DNA from 4 places in the Brevibacillus sp. FSL K6-6036 genome. Region 1 is predicted to be linked to each of the others. Evidence: riboswitches for the same ligand, from Rfam matches in the RefSeq annotation. Region 1 holds a riboswitch; each other region holds the start of a gene.
The links. A riboswitch is a leader RNA that binds a small molecule or an ion and turns the genes downstream of it on or off. The one in region 1 is predicted to bind S-adenosylmethionine.
Positions count from the first base shown of each region.

Region 2: it holds a riboswitch for S-adenosylmethionine, as region 1 does, so the genes downstream of both, mtnK (S-methyl-5-thioribose kinase) here and NST37_RS22030 (ABC transporter permease) in region 1, are expected to answer to the same signal.
Region 3: it holds a riboswitch for S-adenosylmethionine, as region 1 does, so the genes downstream of both, NST37_RS02905 (methionine ABC transporter ATP-binding protein) here and NST37_RS22030 (ABC transporter permease) in region 1, are expected to answer to the same signal.
Region 4: it holds a riboswitch for S-adenosylmethionine, as region 1 does, so the genes downstream of both, NST37_RS02815 (homocysteine synthase) here and NST37_RS22030 (ABC transporter permease) in region 1, are expected to answer to the same signal.

Region 1 is NZ_CP150173.1:4,475,919-4,479,576, reverse strand. Features, by position in the region: gene NST37_RS22035 (S8 family peptidase) at 1-1,737, shown strand, start outside; SAM riboswitch class I at 2,329-2,433, shown strand; gene NST37_RS22030 (ABC transporter permease) at 2,550-3,482, shown strand; gene NST37_RS22025 (ABC transporter permease) at 3,487-3,658, shown strand, end outside.
Region 2 is NZ_CP150173.1:4,146,399-4,150,056, reverse strand. Features, by position in the region: gene NST37_RS20610 (sigma-70 family RNA polymerase sigma factor) at 1-372, shown strand, start outside; gene NST37_RS20605 (anti-sigma factor) at 362-1,570, shown strand; SAM riboswitch class I at 1,670-1,817, shown strand; gene mtnK (S-methyl-5-thioribose kinase) at 2,015-3,244, shown strand; gene mtnA (S-methyl-5-thioribose-1-phosphate isomerase) at 3,241-3,658, shown strand, end outside.
Region 3 is NZ_CP150173.1:533,778-537,435, reverse strand. Features, by position in the region: gene NST37_RS02915 (MetQ/NlpA family ABC transporter substrate-binding protein) at 1-345, opposite strand, end outside; gene NST37_RS02910 (methionine ABC transporter permease) at 392-1,057, opposite strand; gene NST37_RS02905 (methionine ABC transporter ATP-binding protein) at 1,059-2,072, opposite strand; SAM riboswitch class I at 2,158-2,274, opposite strand; gene NST37_RS02900 (Ger(x)C family spore germination protein) at 2,368-3,519, opposite strand; gene NST37_RS02895 (GerAB/ArcD/ProY family transporter) at 3,587-3,658, opposite strand, start outside.
Region 4 is NZ_CP150173.1:516,206-519,863, forward strand. Features, by position in the region: gene NST37_RS02810 (GNAT family N-acetyltransferase) at 1-206, shown strand, start outside; gene NST37_RS02815 (homocysteine synthase) at 340-1,641, opposite strand; SAM riboswitch class I at 1,723-1,827, opposite strand; gene NST37_RS02820 (hypothetical protein) at 2,120-2,290, shown strand; gene NST37_RS02825 (class I SAM-dependent methyltransferase) at 2,515-3,261, opposite strand; gene NST37_RS02830 (cytochrome ubiquinol oxidase subunit I) at 3,637-3,658, shown strand, end outside.

The DNA of each region.
Region 1 (3,658 bases):
TCACCCATATTTGAAATTGAATATGTTGGAGAGTTATGTATTGGAAAATCCCTCCTGGATGTTGTTGGAGATATAAATCCGGAGTTAACAATTCTTCCTCCTGATGATGATGCACCAATTGTTGCAGTTATTGATAGTGGGATTCAAGAAGGCCACAAATATATAATGCCCGCAATTCTTAGTGATGACTCAAAATGTTATGTCAAAGGAACAACTTCAGTTGCCGATGAAGTAGGAAATGGGGGCCACGGAACAAGAGTTGCTGGAGCAATTTTGTATCCTTTTGAAATTCCTCGGTCGGGTACATACAAATTGCCGTGCTTTATTCGGAATGCACGTGTTTTAGATGAAACTAATGGACATTCTATTCAAAGTAGTGTCTTTCCTCCCCTTATAATAAAAGCTGTTGTTAAAGAGTTTGCAGTGGACTCTACCAGAAAAACAAAGATTTTTAATCATTCTGTTGCTGAAATTAGCTCATGTGAGATTGAACATATGTCACCATGGGCTACTGAAATTGATATGCAAAGCTATGAGCATGATGTTCTATTTATTCAAGCTGCAGGAAATGTTTATGATACTACTATAAAAGAATTATACAACGAGGGGAAATCATATCCGAAGTATCTATTCGATGAGAGATCACGAATCGCAAATCCAGCACAAAGCATGCAAGCTCTTACTGTTGGTTCCATCGCGTATCTAAATTATGAAACGGAAGACTCTATAAGCATTGGTGGGGAAAATGAGCCTTCGGCTTTTTCACGATCTGGTGCAGGGATTTGGAATTCAGTAAAGCCAGATGTAGTTGAATATGGTGGGACTTGGGTGAAAAATAAAGAGGGTCATGATATACGACTTACTACACCATCAGATGTTTGTCCCGAATTGGTTAGAGTATCACCAGAAGGGTCTGCGTTCTCTAAAGATGCAATAGGAACATCATTTTCAACTCCAAAAGTTGCATATATTGCTGCTGAAATCCAAAAACTTTTTCCTAACTCTCCGGCGTTGTTGTATAGAGCTTTGATAGCACAGTCTGCTAGATGGCCGATTAGTATTAATGATAAATTTGTAAACGCACAGGAAATTGTTAGACACGTTGGTTACGGACTACCTAATGTAATTAGAGCTACTCAAAACGATGAATATCGTATTACTTTGGTAACAGAAAATACAATGTATATTTCAGAAGGACAGGCTCATATTTTTAAGATACCTATCCCAGAAGAGTTATATGCTATTGGTGAAGATTATGATGTTCGTATAGACGTAACTTTATCTTACGTAGCAAAGCCAAGAAACACAAGACGAACACTTAGTAGATACTTATCTACTTGGCTTGACTGGAGATGTAGTAAGATTGGTGAAAGAATTGATTCATTTGCAGAAAGAATTCTTAATACAGGTGCGTCTGTAGATGATGATGGAAATTTTAATTGGGTAATTGGTGAACAGAGCAATTATGGTCAAGCAAAAGATTTTTCTCGCTCTTATAGTACTTTGCAAAAGGATTGGACTATAGTTAAGTCAAACCAGTTAACTGATAGTTTCTGCATCGCTGTTCGCGGACATAAGGGCTGGGATTCGAATGAAGCCGCAAGATACTCTTTAGTAGTTAGTTTTGAAGCTATAAATCAGGATATACAAATTTACGAAATGATACGTAATCTTGTTCAAGTCGAAATTGATAATCTGGAACAGGAAATTGAAGTGGAAGACAGGCTGCAAGAGTAAATTACCGCGGAACCTCTGCGGGCATGATTTAATGATGAAGCCACATGGTTTCATTAAAAATTTTTGCAATTATTCCCGCTATACCACGTTACGACATAATATCTCCGTGTGGAATAACGAATAATTCCCCTGTCTCCTCCATATATATCAGTGATGCCACTATAGAGGGTGTGAGTTAAATAATAACTTTGCCGTTATGGTAACTAGTGGCGAAATATGCTATTAGAAATAGTTTTATAACAATAACTATTCGCATGCTCTAGTCTTTTCGTTGACGGGAGTATGCTTTTGTTTTATAAAACTTAAACTGATAACCTATTACAGTAACGAAAACAGGTTTAGTGGAATAATAGTTTCATTCAACTAGCGAGTATCGATAGTTAAATAGTGGTAGCCACAGCATCGGCAATCTAGGACTTTGTTTTTCCGTCTTAGTCTGCCGCTGTTGCTTTTATATGAGAGAATTCTAAAACCATTTAATCCCCCCAACAAATAAACAAAAATCAAATGCACTAAAACCACATTGACATATCCAAGTAAAATGATAAGATAAAAAAGAATTTAGTGAATGAAATTTAACTTCATAAAACATTCTTATCGAGAGTGGTGGAGGGACTGGCCCGATGAAACCCGGCAACCTTGGTCTGATGGACCTTACGGTGCTAAATCCTGCGGAGTTATTCTGAGAGATAAGAAGGTGGGAACCGTACAAATCGCCCCTCTTCTTTCTGGAGAGGGGCTTTCTGTATGTATAATCCACAGTATTCATATTTATTTACTTAGTATTGCAATTGCACAAAGGAGGAAACAACGTGCTTCATTATGCGGTCAAGCGAGGCTTTCTCGTGCTGGTTACGCTGTGGATCATTGTCACGGTGACGTTTGTGATCATGCACCTGATTCCGGGCGACCCGTTCGCGTCTGACGCCAAAATGCTTCCGGAAGAAGTCGTGAAAAACATGCGGGCCCAGTACAACCTGGATGAGCCGATCCCTATGCAGTACCTGCTCTATCTGAAAGGCTTGGTGCAATTTGACCTGGGGCCGTCCATCCAGTCCAAGACAAGGGACGTGAACACGCTGATTGCGGAGGGCTTTCCCGCCTCGGCTGTTCTGGGGCTCCAGGCGTTTCTTGTCGCGCTGGCAGGTGGGATCACAGTCGGAATCGTCGCGGCGCTCTACCAAAACCGGGCGTTGGATTTTCTGTCCATGTTCGCGGCCATCGTCGGGATTTCCGTCCCCAGTTTTATTCTGGCACCGCTGTTGATCAAATACATGGCGGTCAAATGGGAGCTTTTGCCCGTCGCGGCTTGGGGGAGCTGGGAGCATTCGGTTCTTCCGACGCTTGCGCTCGCCATCGGGCCGCTTGCCATTATCGCCCGATTCGTACGAGCCAGCATGCTGGAAGTCTGGCAGCAGGAATACATAAGCACGGCGGAGGCGAAAGGGCTTGGCACCTTTTCCATCGTCGTCAGACACGGGATGCGCAATGCCATACTGCCGGTGCTTACCTTTGTCGGTCCGCTGTTTGCCAACCTGATGACCGGAACCTTTGTGGTGGAAAAGATTTTCGCCATTCCGGGGCTTGGCAAATACTTCGTGGAAAGTATTTTTAACCGCGATTATCCGGTCATTTTGGGAATGACTGTGTTTTACAGCTTTGTGCTCATTTTTACTTTGTACATCATCGACCTGCTGTACCGGGTGATTGACCCGCGCATCAGATTGACGAGCGGAGGGAGATAGCGTTATGGCCAATCAGGCAACACAACTGGATTCGCTGTTTCGACCTGTCGACCCAAGCCGGCTTGCCGGGGAAGAGCGGGAACGTCCCAGCCTCGGGTATTGGCAGGAGGTATGGCAGCGGGTATGCCGCAACAAGCTGGCGATGCTCGGGTTCTTCCTGCTCGCGGCGGTGGTGG
Region 2 (3,658 bases), 330 kb from region 1:
CTGGATACCTATCGGGGAGAAAAAGTGCGTCCTTGGCTGTTCAAGGTAGCGTACCACGCGTTTATCGACTGGCACCGCAAGCAAAAGCGCAGGCCTGTTCAACTGATCGACACCTTGCCTGAGCAGGCGGATCAGGCGGCGGTCAGTCCGGAATCGGCGGCACTGGCTAGGGAGACGGCGGCCCTCGTGCAGACTGTTCTCCGGGGGCTGCCGGAAAAACAGCGACAGGTGCTGCTGCTTCATGCGGAAAAGCTCAGCTATGCGGAAATAGCCGACGTCCTCGGCATCGATGTGGCCGATGTGAAGCGGTCGATCTACCGGGGACGATTGAAGATGCGAAAATGGTGGGGGGACGGTCAACATGGCGGATAACGGCAAGCTGGAGGATCATAAGCAAAAAAGCCGGGAGCGCGATCAGCTCCTTCTCGCTTATCTGCGGGGGGAGCTTGGCGCTGAGGAGACAGCGCGATTGAGGCAGCGTCTCGCAGACGACCCGGAGTATGCGGAGCGACTGGAGGAGCTTTTGCTGGGAGGCGGGCTGATGCAGACAGAACCGGAAGACAAAGCCGCGGATTTTTTGCCGGAGGAGAAGCAGCGCTCCATCATCCGCTGGGGAAAGTGGAAGAGCAGGCTGTCCAACGCCGCCTACACGGTGGGGATCTCGCTGCTGATCGGCTTTGTCCTGTTGTTTGTCAACTATTGGATTGGCCGGTCGCTGTATGAAGATATGTTTCGCGTCTCCAAGGATTTGGTGAATTTCACTCAGCCGGGGATCGTAGCAGGCAGCAGCGGCGCGCAGGTTGGCCTTTTTTATGGCAGCATTCAAATGGAGCTGCGCGAAAAGGTGGGGGGCGACCGTCAGCAGCCAGGGTATTTCGAGACTACGAATGTGTTTACCAAAGTATCCTCCCGCCCGGTATGGAACGACGGCGTTCGGAAGAAAAATCTGTTTTTCCTGTTCCCGCTTCAGACGAAGCTGCAGGAGGATACCTCTTTCAGACGCGAGCCCGCGTGGAAGACGCTTGAAATGCTGCCGGAGGGGACGGTATCGCAACTGGCGATTTCCTTTGACCGGTTTATGAGCCTGGAGGAAATGTACGCTTTCCTGGCTCCGTATAATTTGGACCTTACCTGGCTGGCCGTGGATACCGGACAGGAGGTGCTGCATGAGGATGCCAAAGAAGGCGTGCTGCTGCTTTCGGCCGGTGACGTCTGGGGTTTTTCCGAACATGGGCTGGACTATGGACCGGGACCGATTCAGGTAAATGGCGAAGCAGATCGCCGCACCCGGGCGTACGTGGAGGAGATGAAATACCTCGCCGAGCAGGAGAGGCTGAGCAGATCGATCGGACAAAGCCTGTTCAACAGCAGATCAGGATTGAAGATCGACGAGCGCTATCGGTATTTGGAGAAAAACGGTATCAAAACGTATGGAATCGTCGTCACCGGTCCGACCAAGGAACTGCTCAAGCTGAAGCAGGAAGCTGCCATCACCGCCGCATTCGTAGGACAAATTGACTGGTGGAACTGGAATCGTCCGAGTGCAAGCGGACAGCAAAACAGCTGGTAAGGCCGAGGATCAGCCGACTGGCAAAAAACAAAAAAGAGTGTTGACAGCGTGCATAGCCGCGTGTATGATTCAAACTAATCAAAACAGCATACGTTGGATACCTTATCCAGAGAAGGTGGAGGGACTGGCCCGATGATACCCGGCAACCGACACAGCGCTTGCCTGTCAGCTAGACTGACGGCGCGATTGCAAGCGATGTGCACGGTGCTAATTCCTGCAGAAGCAAAAGTATTCTGGAAGATAAGGGGGAGACGACACGCCCTGCCGCGTACGTATACGACCTCTTTTCTTCGGGAAAAGAGGTCTTTTTGCATGTCTGGCTGCAAAAACGGCTTGATCGGAGGCGCAGCCTGCAACATACCGTGCGGAATTATCCCCTGCTGAATGGGCCGGGAAAGCCGCTGGAAAGATCCAAATCGATTCACGTGAGGGGAGAAACAAGTTATGGCTTATCGTGCTTTGAGTGAACAAGAAGCAGTACAGTATGTAAAAGAGCTGCCCGGCCTGTTTGAAGCAGGGGCTATCCTGTCCTCCCGCGAGATAGGCGACGGCAACCTGAATCTTGTCTTTCACATCCGCGATGAAGCGACCGGCAAAAGCGTGATTGTGAAGCAGGCTCTGCCTTATGCCCGCGTCGTAGGCGAGTCGTGGCCGCTGACGCTTGATCGCGCCCGCATCGAGAGTGAAGCGCTGCGCATCCAGTACAAATACGTTCCGGACCTCGTGCCGCAGGTGTACCACTACGATCAGGAGCTTGCCTTGACCGTCATGGAGGATCTCAGCGATCACATCCTGATGCGCAAAGGATTGATCGAGGGGCGACGCTATCCAAATTTCGCGAAGCAAATCGGACGTTTCATGGCCCACACGCTCTTTTTCACGTCTGATCTGGGAGCGCATCCCTACGAGAAAAAAGCGCTTGTCGGAACATTCTTGAATCCGGAATTGTGCAAAATTACGGAAGACTTGGTGTTTACCGATCCTTACGAAAATGCGCCGACCAACAGCTTCAACCCGCTGATTCGGCGGGAAGTGGAGGAAATCTGGAAGAACAAGCCGCTCAAGCTGGAAATCGCCAAGCTGAAGTACGATTTCCTCACCCGTGCAGAGGCGCTGCTGCATGGCGACCTTCATACAGGCAGCATTTTCGTCACCGAAACCTCGACCAAGGTCATCGACCCGGAATTCGCTTACTACGGCCCGATCGGCTTTGACATCGGCGCGGTAATCGCCAATCTGCTCCTGAATTATGCCGGCCAGCACGGACTGGAGAAGGATGGAGGAAAGCGGGAGTCTTATCGCGAATACCTGCTTACAACTGTCGAAGACGTCTGGAACGAGTTCGTCTCCCAGTTCGTCCAGCTATGGCACAAGCAGGCGAAAGAGCGCAGCGCACATGTAGAAGGGCTCTGGCAGAGCTACGTGAAGCGGTTGATCCAGGATACGGCCGGGTTTGCAGGCTGTAAAATCCTTCGCCGCGTGATCGGGCTGGCGGGTGTCGCCGATCTGAACAGCATCAGCGACGAAAAAACCCGTGCCGAAGCGGAACGGCTGGCACTGCTGATCGGTCAGGAGCTGATCCTGAAGCGGGGCGGCATCGAAGATTCGACCGACATCACAGACATCGTTCGCAATGCGACAACAAGATTTGATCAGGAGGCAGCAGCGGTATGACCACAATTCATGAAGCATTCGCACCTGTAAAGTGGGAAGGAGACTCTCTTCTTCTGCTCGACCAGACGCGTTTACCGGTAGAAACAGTCTTTCTTTCCCTCCATACGTCTGAGGAAGTATGGGCGGCAATCCGCCACCTGCAGGTTCGCGGCGCCCCTGCGATCGGGATGGCTGCGGCATACGGGCTTTACCTCGGCGTGCGGAACAGCGAAGCGGCAGATTCGTCAGCCCTCTGGAATCAATTGCTCGAGCAGGCTGACTACCTGGCGACAGCACGCCCTACAGCGGTGAACCTGTTCTGGGCGATCGATCGGGTCAAAGCACGCGTCCAGCAGGAGGGAGAAAAACCGGTAGACGCGTTGAAAGCGGCGGTTTTGGACGAAGCTCTCGCGATACAGCGCGAGGATGCCGAAG
Region 3 (3,658 bases), 1.2 Mb from region 1:
TTCTACCAGGTTCATGTTTTGTCCTTTGTTGAAATCATCGAGGTACGGCTTGTGCTGGAAGAAATTGGCGTCCAGCTGCTTTTCATTTACTTGCACGTTAGGTTGAACGTAGTCGGTAAATTCTTTGACTTCCAGAATTACGCCCTGCTCCTTCAGCTTCGGCGCGACGAACTTCAAAATCTCAGCCTGCGGGACCGGCGTTGCGCCCACTTTCAGCGTTACTTCTTTTTGCTCGCCTTGGGAACCGCCGGCAGACGGCGCGGGAGCCGATTCATTTTGGCTGCCGCAAGCAGCCAGAGACAGTGCCAGTACAGTGGACAGTACAGATACGACCAATTTCTTCACAGATGATTTCCCCTTTCTATTTTGAACATTCTCTATGGACAAGATCCTACTTCCGGCTGAACTTGATGACGAGCCTGTCGCCCACCATCTGCAGGATCTGAACCAACACAAGCAAAATACATACCGTCACGACCATGACGTCTGTCTGGAAGCGCTGATACCCGTAGCGGATCGCCAGGTCTCCCAAGCCTCCGCCGCCGATGACCCCGGACATCGCCGTGTAGGACACGAGCGACACCGTGGTAATCGTAATCCCGGCGATCAGCCCCGAACGGGATTCCGGCAAGAGCACGCTGCGGATAATTTGCCAGTTGGAAGCACCCATCGATTGCGCCGCTTCAATCACGCCGCGATCAACCTCGCGCAGGGAGGTCTCCACCAGTCTGGCGAAAAAGGGAGCCGCCCCGATCACCAACGGAGGAATCGAGCCCTTTACCCCGAGTGAGGTGCCGACGAGCATTTTGGTAACAGGAATCAGCAGGATCATCAGGATGATGAATGGCACCGAACGCAAAACGTTTACGACAAAGGATGAGATCGAATAAAACGCGCGATTCTCCAAAAGCTGGCCTCTGGATGTGAGAAACAGCAAAATGCCCAGCGGCAGCCCGATAACGACGGTAAACAAGGTGGAAAAGCCAAGCATCGTCAACGTATCCTGCGTTCCCTTCCAAATTTCCGCCCAGTCTATATTTTTAAGCGTGAATCCCATTTTAAATCACCTCCACTTCCAGGCCGCGCTGACGAAGCGTATCGACAGCTTTCCTGTTCTGCTGCGCATCCCCGCCCAACTCGATCACGAGCTGGCCATATGGGGTGTCTTTCATACGCGAAATGGTTCCTTGCAGGATACTGAACACCGTACCGGTTTCCTGCATCGTTTGGAACAGAATCGGCTGGTAGGTCTGTTCTCCGAGGAACGTGACACGCAGGATCGTTCGGTCGCCTGACGCCTTTTCATGAGCGACGGCAGCCCGCAGCTCGCTGGAGTCTGCTACTTGTTCCACGAACTCCTGTGTCGTCGGGTGCTGCGGCTTTAAGAACACATCCAGAACATTGCCCATTTCCACAATGTGCCCCCCGTCAATGACACCGACCCGATCGCAAATGGAGCGGATGACATGCATTTCGTGGGTAATGAGGACGATCGTCAAGCCCAGCTTTCGGTTGATGTCCAAAAGCAGCGCCAGAATGGAGTTGGTCGTCTGCGGGTCCAAAGCGGATGTCGCCTCGTCGCACAGCAGCACCTTGGGGTCGCTCGCCAGCGCCCGGGCAATGCCGACACGCTGCTTTTGTCCGCCCGACAATTGTGACGGATACTTGTCGCGATGCTGTTCCAGCCCTACCAACGCCAGCATTTCCTTCACCTTTTTGTCGATCTCCGCCTTGGGCCGCTTGGCCAGCTTGAGCGGAAACGCAACGTTCTCCCCGACCGTAGCGGACGAGAGAAGGTTGAAGTGCTGAAAAATCATTCCGATATGCCGCCGCTGTTCCTGGAGCCTGCCTTCATCCAGCTTGGTCAGATCGACCCCGTCTACAATAACGCTGCCCGCTGTCGGACGTTCCAACAGGTTGATGCAGCGAATCAGCGTACTTTTGCCGGCACCGGAATGTCCGATGATGCCGAAAATTTCCCCCTTCTCGATCGAGAGGTCAATTCCGCGCAGCGCAGGTGTTTTATGGCCTTTTACAATGTAGTCTTTTTTCAGATTCTGCAACCGAATCATCCGGTTCACCTCCCATTACAATCAACAGCCCCTTTTTCATCAGGCGAAAAAGGGGCTGCACCGCATTATACGATCGCATTCACCCTTCTCATCTGTCAAGATTCTACAATCTTGTAGGAATTGGCACCGCGCCACCCATCAGAATCGATGAGCCGGTTGCCGGGCTTCATAGGGCCTGTCCCTCCGCCGCTCTGGATAAGAAGAATTCTACGTATATTTAGTTTGAAGAACTTTATTTCTTTTTATGATACAAAACGGATTATATGCTATACCAAAATAGAAAGTCAATGGGCAATTAATCCAACACGCCGTTGCGGACAATTTCTACATCGATGTTGTAATCGAAGCGGGACTTCCTGTACATCTCATGCCACTGATCGTGAGACAGCTTCCGCGCCCCGCGGAATTTTGCCCGGTATAATTCCCCGAACCCAAAGGGGTCTACCTCCCATTTTTGCATTTTGGCGACGACCTTGGCCAAATCCTGCTTCATGTTTTCAGACAAGGCCTGCTCCATTTTTCTGAGTACCTCCGGTTGTTCTATTTTTAACGGTATTGACATTTCCAGAATGCGTGTCCGTACTTTCACATCGACCTTGTAGGTCAGTGGATTCGTACTGACAATATCGACGTGGGTCTTGCTGCTCAGCGTATCAAATACCATTTGGATGTCAGGGCCGGTTGTGTTCTTCTTTTTCGGCTTTACCCCCATCCTCTCCGGATCTACCGACGTTTCGTACGTTCCCGCTCGATAAGCATCATGAACTAGCTTGATGTGAAAGGCTTCCTTTGGAGGAATCCAGCCGACATATTTGTCCTTGTGAAACAGAGCCACGCCTTTGATCCTCACCTCATCCCCTTTCCTCTCAAGAAAAGGGACGTAAGGGTCGATTCCCTCGCTGAAGTAGGAGCGGTAAAACTCATGGAGAGTAGGAGACGGAATTTTGTCATCCTCTACGTTGTGCCGGATCAATTGGTAGAGGTAAATGCCAATATTGCCTTCCTCTTTGAATTTGTACGTCAGCAAATCGTAGGTTTGGCCCTCAATGACACTTAAATAAACCCGGCTTCCAATCGAGGGGTCGCGGTACAGAGTGTCCACAATGCTGCCTATCCCTTTTCTGGCCAGCTCCTCGCTGTACATCGCGACCCGAAGCTGCCCGCCCAGCACTTCTTTGTCTGACTGCAGGTTGGCCTTGTCGCGAATGCCCTTGCTCGTCAGACTGATGCCGGACATCACCTGCACTTTTTCTTCAGCCTCGGGATTGATGGAGGGCATCACCACCGTTCCGCGTATGTTCCCGTCCTTTAACAGGTCATATCCCGCCACCGTAATCATTCCAAGCTCATCAAAAATTTGCGTCCTGATACAGCCGCTGAGCAGAACAGAACATAGAAGGAGCACGGCTCCCGCTCTCAGGAGCCGCTTATTTCCGGATCTCGGCACGATGAATCCTCCCTCCTGTTCCACCGCCGTTTGATCAGAACTCCCAACAATAGGACATAAGGGTAAATCACAGCCATGTACAAGCTAACGTACGACATGCGATCGATGATGTAATTGGCTGCATGTCTCGAGACAATTG
Region 4 (3,658 bases), 1.2 Mb from region 1:
GAATCGGCCGCAGATTGATGCAAGCAGCGGAGGCGAGGGCGAAGCAGGCGGGGCGGACGCTCCTTGTTCTCGACACGAGAGAAGGAGATCCTTCCAACCTGCTCTATGCCTCACTCGGATATAAGGAAGCGGGCCGCATCCCTGACTACGCCAGATCGGCGGATGGGGAATTGCATGCAACTGTTTTTTACTATAAATCTATTTGAGCTCACCTTGGCCCCTCTGCCAAGGAAAAGGAAAAAGGGAAGACCATCGTCCGCGTCATTCGCGACAGAGGGTCGTCCCTTTTGCTATGGCGGGTTCAGGAAAAAGGCTGTTCCCGGCTCGTTAAATGTTCAGCTACACCTTGCTGACCGCTACCGCCGCATGGAGTGCCTGCTCCAGATCAGCGATGATGTCGTCGATGGCTTCCGTACCGACGGAAATGCGGATCATGCCAGGGGTCACACCGGCAGCAAGCTGCTCGGATTCGTTCATTTGCTGATGAGTGGTGCTAGCCGGGTGGATGATGAGCGACTTGGAATCGCCGACGTTTGCCAAATGGGAGAACAGCTTCACCGACTCGATCAGCTTTTTGCCCTCGGCAACACCGCCGCGAATGCCAAAGGTGAGGATTGCTCCCGCTCCTTTCGGCAGGTACTTTTTCGCGAGTTCGTGGTAAGGACTGTCCTCCAGGCCAGGGTAGTTGACCCACTCGACCGCGGGATGCTGCTGAAGATAGCGGGCTACCGCCAATGCGTTTTGGCTGTGGCGTTCAATCCGCAGGTGAAGCGTCTCCAGCCCTTGCAGGAACAAAAAGGAATTGAAAGGAGCCACGGCCGCGCCGATATCGCGCTGGAGCTGCACGCGCGCTTTGATAATGTAGGCAAGCGGTCCGACAGCCTCCGTGTAGACGACGCCGTGGTAGCTCGGGTCCGGTGTGGTCAACCCGGGGAACTTTCCGTTGTTCCAGTCAAACTTGCCGGAATCGACGATGATTCCTCCGATCGCGGTGCCGTGTCCGCCAATAAACTTGGTCGTGGAGTGAACGACAATATCGGCACCGTAGTCAAACGGTCGGCAAAGCAGCGGCGTGGCAAACGTATTGTCTACGATCAGCGGAACTCCGTTTTCGTGGGCGATGGCCGCAATCGCTTCGATATCGGCGACGTCAATTCGCGGATTTCCGATTGTTTCGGTGAAAAGAGCTTTCGTATTTTCGTTGATCTTGGCCCGGAAATTCTCCGGATCGGACGGATCGACGAAATGAACCTTGATCCCCAGTCTGCCCAGTGTATGGGCAAACAGATTGTAGGTGCCGCCATACAGGTTGCTGGAGGAGACGATCTCGTCACCCGCCTGGGCGATGTTCAGGATGGCGAATGTAATCGCAGCCTGGCCGGACGAAGTGGCAAGTGCCCCGACCCCGCCCTCCAAAAGGGCAACGCGCTGTTCAAATACATCCTGCGTCGGATTCATGATCCGCGTGTAAATGTTGCCTGGCTCCTTGAGGCCAAACAGGTTGGCCGCATGCTCCGTATCGCGGAACACATAGGACGTCGTCTGGTAGATCGGCACTGCTCGCGATCCTGTCACAGGATCGACGGATTGGCCGCCGTGCAGGGCAAGGGTTTCCGGTTTCCACTGTTGCTGGTCTGACATGGGCATCTCTTCCTCTCGTCAAAAGATATAAAGAAAACGAAGCCTTCTCCTGAGAGGGGAAGGCTTCGGACATGCCGGGCGGTTTCATCTCTCAGAATCAGCGATTCTGCAGGATTTGGCACCATGCGTCCTTGCGCAGGTTGCCGGGTTTCATCGGGCCTGTCCCTCCACCACTCTTGATGAAATGTTTGCAATTTTCTTATAGTGCTTATTTGGTATTATAAGGGGACAATTTCGGAAGGTCAATCAAATTTCCGACTAAATGGGTGGTTTTTCTGTGATTTCGAGAACGCTGCAATTGCATACTCCGTATATGGCGGTGGCAGCAGCTTTAAAACGCTCGCCCATATAGAACGCAGACACGTAGAACAGCAAGCCATGGAGAGGAGCAGGGGCTGAAGAACCCTTCTGTTCCCGGTGCTGCTGCTGGATTTTCCGGTTTGCCTTACAATAACAATCAGGAGGAGGGGAAAAAGCCATGGAGAACGAGTTTGTAGTAGGCTGGGGAACTTTGTCCTTGATCAATGCGGGATTGGCGCAGGGAAAGAATCGGAGCGGGCGCAACTGGTTTTTTTTGTCGCTTTTCCTGGGCCCGATCGCAACGCTGATCATCGTCGTATGGGACAAGCTGCCGGAAAAAAAGGAGTAGGTGACGGGTCAACATAGAGTGAATCGGACTATTGGAACTGGCTTTGTCCGGAGAATGGCAGGGATAAATAGCCGTTGCAGCCCAAGAGATGAACAAAGTACAAGCAAAGCTCAAGCGAAGTATCAAGCAGAGTTCAAGTAAAGTGCAAGCAAGTCTGGAATTTGGCAAGGGGAGAGCATGACAAGCTCTCCCTTTGCCTGTTAATAGCGGCGTGCCCCAATCCATTAATCTGTCTTTTGCATCACGTAAAACACGTAGCCGTAATAGCTGGAATACTTTCGGTACAGCTCAACTTCCCGGCTGGCTTCTTTCAGCGTCGCGAGCGCGTCCCGGTCGTTCTTGTACCGATCCTGCAGATGACTGATCCGCTCACACATCGGTTCATAGTAGTCATCCCACCAGGCCGAATCCGGCAGAACAAAATGCTCCTGCAAGGTGTAGCCTGCCTCAGCGATTATCCGCAGGTTTTGTTCAACCGTTTTCATGCTCGGGTAAGCCTCAGCCCAAAACCGCTCCACTTCGTCAGGACGTTCATCCCGAAGCCAGCAAAGCTCTGTTGCAGCCAGGTATCCTCCTGATTTCAGCAGAGGACGCCATGCCCGCAGCCCTTCGCCAAAGCCCATGATGTAGATCGCTCCCTCCGACCAGATCACGTCAAAGGAAAGAGGCTCAAAGGGCAACGCAAACATCGAGGCATTTACAGGCGTTATCCGATGGGAAACCCCTGCTTCCGCAGCTCGCCGGGCCAGTTCGTCCAGAAACGGCTGATGCGTATCGACTGCCGTTATCGGGCCGTCCGAAAGCTTTGCCAGCTCCATGGTCTGCATGCCCGGACCGCAGCCAACATCGAGAATGCGAGCATCGCCCGGAATGTTTTTGACATACGAAAAAGCTTTTCGGGTCGAATCATTGTTTCCGGGGCCTTCCCGGGGCAGATTGCTGTGAATGTCAAAGAAAATCTCCATGCTCATGATCAAATTCCCCCTGTTTGTCCTGCTTTCTGTTCATTCAGATGAAGAGGGGACAGGGAAACAATTTTCTGAATGAAGACAAGAAGTTATGATCCCCATCCCTCTTGAATACGAGTAAAAGAGCACGTGCAAAATGCGGACATCCCAACCACTCCTTTTCCGTTTCGTTGCTTCAAATCATACCACAGCAGAGGCGCTTTGGCCGATGACCGAGCATCGCCTTATTTTCGTAACCAATTCGCCGTTTTTCCGTAACCAATTCGTCCTTCGTTGTTCACAGCATAATGCATGCACAAGCCATATGATAAAGAGGATTGTGATCACATTCACATATAACCACTGTGAAAATGTTGTTTTCGGGAGGGGAGACAACGTATGGAACTGGACAACACGATGC